Regions from separate parts of the Streptomyces sp. NPDC046759 genome, predicted to be linked through region 1. Evidence: riboswitches for the same ligand, from Rfam matches in the RefSeq annotation. Region 1 holds a riboswitch; the other holds the start of a gene.
The links. A riboswitch is a leader RNA that binds a small molecule or an ion and turns the genes downstream of it on or off. The one in region 1 is predicted to bind cyclic di-AMP.

Region 1 (2,942 bases):
TCGTACGTCCCGGCGCGCCCGGCGGCGGTCAGCCGGGTCGGACCACGCTGTGGATGATCGATTCACCGCCGTAGTAGATGGACTCCTCGCGGACGTACGCGCCCGGCTTCGGGGCGTGGATCATCATGCCGTCGCCTATGTAGACGCCGACGTGGCTGATGTCGTCGTAGAAGAAGATCAGATCGCCCGGCCGCGCGTTGGCGAGCGAGACCGTGGTGCCCGTGTCGACCTGCTCGTACGTGGTGCGCGGAAGCGTGACACCGGCGGCCCTCCAGGCGGCCTGGGTGAGGCCCGAGCAGTCGTAGGAGTCCGGCCCGGTGGCGCCCCACACGTACGGCTTGCCGATCTGGGCGCGGGCGAAGGCGATCGCCTTCTCCGCCTTCGTGTCGTACGAGCTGGACGCCGTGGAACCGGCCGAGCCGGTGCCCGTCGAACCGGAACCGGACTGCGTCGACGAGGACGACGACGAGGCGGCCTGCTGCTGGGCCTGCTGCTTCGCCAGCTCGGCCGCCTTGCGCGCCGCCTCCTGCTGTCTCTCCCGCTCGATGGCGGCCAGCCGCGCCTTCTCCTGGACCGTCAGCTGCGACAGCAGCTCGCGCGCGGAGGCCAGCTTCTTCTGGACGGTGGCCTTGGCGGTCTGCAGGTCGTGCTGCGAGTCGGTCAGCGTCTGCAGGCTCGCCGCGGCCTCCCGCCGCTTCTTCATGGTCGCGGCCTGATCGCCGATGTAGGCGTCGACCGCGCTCTTCTCGCGCGAGGTCAGCCGGTTCATCAGCTGCGTCTGGTCGAAGTAGTCCTGCGGGTCGTCGGCCAGCAGGAAGGTGGCCGTGTCGGGGGCGGCGGCGCCGGTGCGGTACTGGGCCGCGGCGAAGGAGCCCAGTTCCTCGCGGGCCTTGTTGAGGCGTGCGGTGCGCCGGGCGACGTCGTTGCGCAGGGCGTCGACGCGTCCGCGCTGCTTGCCGGTCCGTTCCTTGGCCGCGTCGTACTTCTCGGTCGCCGACTCCGCCTGGCGGTAGAGGTCGTCGACCTTCTTCTCGACCTCCTCCAGGCTCGGCGTGTGGTGATCGGTGCGCGGTACGGCCTCGGCGGTCTGGGAGAAGACGGCCATGGAGGTGAGGGCGGCGGTGGCGAGGGCGGGGGTGCGCAGGCCCGCTGCGGTGGTTCCGCCGGGGCGCGGCTTGCGGTGCGACGCCAAGGGAGGCGACTCCTTCCAATGGGCCGCCTACCGGGTTAGCTGTCGGGTTCGGGCGGCGGTTCGGAAGGGTTGCCCTACGGCGTCGTCCCTGTGGGAGTCGGCCGATTCACCCCGGGATCGGTGGGTCCCCGGCTCCACGCACCACGCGGGCGCGCCGGACTCGGCGGAGGCCGCGCACGCGGCCTGACGGCAACCTAGCCAACTGGTGTGACAAGTGTGAAGGTTGGTGCGCGATATGTCCGATACATTTTCGTGATCTGGGCTCGGTACCGCGTTCCCGTCATCGGGTGATTCCGCAGCGTGAGGGGTTCTGGCGGTCGGCCCGAGGAGTTCTGGCGATCCGCCCGAGGGGCTCTGCCGGTCCGCCTGTGACAGTCGTCTTTCCGGGACGGCGACCGGTTGTCGGTGGGGCGCCCTAGACTCGGAGAGCGATGAGCAGCCTCTTTGACGACAGCTTCCTGGCGGACCTCCAGCCCTCTCGCGGGCGCGAGGAGGAGCCCCCGCCGCCGCCCGAGGACGATCACGTACCGGAGTCGATTCCGGACGATCTGTTCGGCGGGAAGTTCGACGTGCCGCCGGACCGGGACGCCTACTACCGCGACGGCGCCCCCCGCCCCCCGCTCGACGCGGCGGCGCTGCTGGAGGGGCTGAACGAGAACCAACGCGCCGCGGTCGTCCACGCCGGGTCCCCGCTGCTCATCGTCGCGGGCGCCGGTTCCGGCAAGACCCGTGTGCTCACCCACCGCATCGCCCACCTGCTCGCCGAGCGGAACGTCCACCCGGGCCAGATCCTCGCGATCACCTTCACCAACAAGGCCGCGGGCGAGATGAAGGAACGCGTCGAGCAGCTCGTCGGGCCGCGCGCGAACGCGATGTGGGTGATGACCTTCCACAGCGCGTGCGTGCGCATCCTGCGCCGGGAGTCGAAGAAGCTCGGCTTCACGTCGTCGTTCTCCATCTACGACGCCGCGGACTCGAAGCGCCTGATGGCCCTGGTCTGCCGCGACCTGGACCTCGATCCCAAGCGCTTCCCGCCGAAGTCGTTCAGCGCGAAGATCAGTAACCTGAAGAACGAGCTGATCGACGAGGAGGACTTCGCTTCCCAGGCCACCGACGGATTCGAGAAGACCCTCGCGCAGGCCTACGCGCTCTACCAGTCGCGGCTGCGCGAGGCCAACGCGCTCGACTTCGACGACCTGATCATGACGACGGTCAACCTGCTGCGCGCCTTCCCGGACGTCGCCGAGCACTACCGCCGCCGCTTCCGCCACGTCCTGGTCGACGAGTACCAGGACACCAACCACGCCCAGTACGCCCTGGTCCGCGAGCTGGTCGGCACCGGCGAGCGTGCCCCCGAGGACGCCGACACCCCGCCCGGGGAGTACGACCTGCCGCCCGCCGAGCTGTGCGTCGTGGGTGACGCGGACCAGTCGATCTACGCCTTCCGTGGCGCGACGATCCGCAACATCCTCCAGTTCGAGGAGGACTACCCGAACGCGACGACGATCCTGCTGGAGCAGAACTACCGCTCCACACAGACGATCCTGTCCGCCGCCAACGCGGTCATCGAGCGCAACGAGTCCCGCCGCCCGAAGAACCTGTGGACCAACGCCGGCCAGGGCGCGCGCATCACCGGCTATGTCGCCGACACCGAGCACGACGAGGCCCAGTTCGTCGCCGACGAGATAGACCGCCTGGTGGACGCGGGCGAGGCCAAGGCCGGCGACGTCGCCGTCTTCTACCGCACCAA
Region 2 (2,942 bases), on a different contig from region 1:
GGCACACCCGGCAAGCGGTTCACCCTGCCCGGCGCGCGCGTGGTGATCGCACAGCCCCGGCTCCCCGAGCCCGTTCAGGGCCAGCCGAGCGACCTGCTGATCCAGGCGGACGAATTGGCCCGGGTCCGCGCACTGACGGAGGAGATGCTGGTCCGGCACACGGGGCGCACGGACGAACAGGTGCACCGCGACCTGGAACGGGACTTGGTCCTCGACGCCCCGGCAGCCGTGGCCTACGGCCTGGTCGACGCGATCGTGCCCAGCCGGCGGAGCATCCCCGGCGCACCGGACCCGAGGTGAGCCGACGATGCTGCCGGACCTGCCGCCGCTGCCCGCGCTGACGCGCGCCGAGGGCGAACTGATCGACCGTTACCTGGAGGCGGCCGACCTGCTGGGCCGCGTCAATCCCGCGCACGGCGGGGACACGTATCGCGGGCTGCGCGCGGCCCAGGCGCTGGTGCGCAAGGCCGCAGAGCTGCGTGACGCCCTCGCGTTGATGCACCAGCGGGGCGAGACGGAGGTCCACGGGGACACGCTGGCACGGGCCTTGCGGGTGCTGGACGGTGAACGCCGTACCGCGCGCGTCGCGCTCCCGCCCGACGGCGTCGGCTGAGCCGGACGTCCGACCGGCCGGACCGGACCCGAGTGTCGACACGCTCCGCCCGAACGGGACGTGAAACGACCCGAACGACCTACCGCCGACCGGTGGACGTCGAGATCGTTCTCGCGGCCTTTCGGGTTGCGCACCGTGCACGTCGGACACTCGGAAGCAGGGGCTTCGTCCCAGGTCCGGGGCTACGCCCGGGTTCTGACGTCGTCTCGAACACGGCACTGTCCACCCGAACGGGTGAGTGGTGAGTAATGCCACAAATCCCCGTTTCCATTGGGATTTTCAGACTGCCGTGAGCCAAGATCCCTGTCTGACGACAAGCCCCCGCCACCGCGGCGGGGCGGTCCGGGCGGACGCCGAGTCCTGCCGCCGCCCGGATGACCGGTCGACAGGAGTGGATCGGCAGGAGTGGAGGACCCGAGCAAGACGGGTCGCCGGAGCGGACGTTCGTCTGGCAGTCACAGACGGGCCGAGGTTCCGAGCAGCCCTTGGGGTGAAGCCGCGGCAACGCGGCCGGGCAACTTCGCCAGCCCGAATCCGACAGGTCATCCTTCACAGGCGGCTGACGAAGGGTTGCGCATGACTGCGCTCAATCGTGTCCCGTCGCTCATGGCCCGGGCCGGCACGGCCTCGGCCCTCACCCTTGCCGCCGTCGGTGGCTCGATCGCGGTCCCGGGTCTCGCCACCGATGCCTCGGCCGCGACACTCGCGACGAAAGCACTGCAGGTCGCGGCCTCCAAGAAGGGCTCGCCGTACCAGTACGGAGCCACCGGGCCGCGCCGTTTCGACTGCTCGGGGCTGACGCTCTACTCGTTCAAGAAGGCGGGCAAGACCCTGCCGCGCACCGCCGCCCAGCAGTACAACAAGACGCACCACATCTCCGCCGGCAGCCGCAGGGCCGGCGACCTGGTGTTCTTCCACTCGGGCTCCAGCGTCTACCACGTCGGCATCTACGCCGGCCACGGGAAGATCTGGCACGCGCCGAAGACCGGGTCCGTGGTGAGGCTCGAGAAGATCTGGACCAGGAGCGTCTGGTACGGCCGGGTCAGCTGACTCGCCAGAGGGTGGGAGCAGCTCCGGTCAGAGGGCCGCTCCCGCCCGTCAGCGCCACCCCGGTACCCGCCCGGAGCCCGTGGGCGGCCCCGTGGGCGGCCCGCGGCGCCGCGACCGCCTGCCCGGCGTCGCGGCGGCACGCCGTCCCCTAGGGGCACCGTCTCGCTGGGGCGCCGATCCTCGGGCGCCGTCGACCAGTCACCGCCCCGAACGCCACCAGGCCACTCGTCCTCATGTCCGGCGTCACCGCAGGGACACGACCGCCGGCGCGCCACTCCCCCGGCCCCTTCTCGCCAAGCAGCCGTCACCCCGGCTCCGGCGACCGGCCCCTCACCCGACGACACCCTTCGTACCCGTACCCCATCGCCACCAGCCCGTCGCGACCGGCGTCACCGCGGGCCCCGCGTTCCGATGCCCGACGCTCCGAACCCGCCCGCCCCCACACCCCTCACCGACAGCCCGTCACCCCGCCGCCGCCACCGGCCCTCGCCCCCTGGGCCCCATACCACTCGCCGACGACCCCACACCGACCGCCACGCACCGCCCCGCACGGACCCTCATCCCCGGCGCCGCCGCCCGACACAGGCAGACGGCCCGGAGAGAGCAGCACCGGTCCAGCGCCGCGCCCGCCCCGCCGGGGGGCTACGGCTCCTGGGGGCCAGCTGCCGGGACCGGTTCGGCCGGGGTGGCCCAGGGGAGCTCGATGGAGACCGTCTTGCCGCCCTCCCGGGTGGGGCGGACGCGGAGTTTGCCGCCGCACTCGGCGGTGAGCCAGCGGATGATGACCATGCCGCGGCCGTTGTCCTGCTGGACGGCGGCAGGCAGTCTCTTCGGAAAGCGCGGATGACTGTCCGTGACGCCGATGCGTAGATGTTCGTCACGGTCCAGCGCGATGTCGACCGTGAAGGTGGGTGACTGACCGAAGGTGTGCTGTACGGCGTTCGTGGCGAGTTCGGAGACGATGAGCCGAACCGTGTCGGCCACGTCGGTGTCCGACGGCAGGCCCCACTCCGCGAGCGTGCCCACGACGTAGGTGCGGGCGGCGGACACCGAGGCGGGATCGCTCGGCAGAGTGACGGATGCTTCCAAATGGTCTGCCATGGCGACGTCGTCCCTTTCCCACGGGACCGCAGTCCGACACGGAGCGGATGGTTCGAGTACGGTCCCGGACTGGTGCTTGCTCGTCAGACTGCCATCACCGGGCCGGTGACGGGGAGCGATCCACCAAGATATGCATATATCTGTCGCCCGAAGCGGTGAACTCTACGACGGGAGACCG

Region 2: it holds a riboswitch for cyclic di-AMP, as region 1 does, so the genes downstream of both, ABZ919_RS27440 (C40 family peptidase) here and ABZ919_RS06805 (NlpC/P60 family protein) in region 1, are expected to answer to the same signal.

Annotation. Positions count from the first base shown of each region.
Region 1 covers NZ_JBEYYJ010000004.1:35,658-38,599, forward strand. The annotation lists gene ABZ919_RS06805 (NlpC/P60 family protein) at 29-1,192, opposite strand; cyclic di-AMP (ydaO/yuaA leader) riboswitch at 1,200-1,368, opposite strand; gene pcrA (DNA helicase PcrA) at 1,624-2,942, shown strand, end outside.
Region 2 covers NZ_JBEYYJ010000022.1:106,220-109,161, reverse strand. The annotation lists gene ABZ919_RS27450 (ATP-dependent Clp protease proteolytic subunit) at 1-300, shown strand, start outside; gene ABZ919_RS27445 (hypothetical protein) at 308-613, shown strand; cyclic di-AMP (ydaO/yuaA leader) riboswitch at 1,033-1,186, shown strand; gene ABZ919_RS27440 (C40 family peptidase) at 1,190-1,663, shown strand; gene ABZ919_RS27435 (ATP-binding protein) at 2,306-2,764, opposite strand.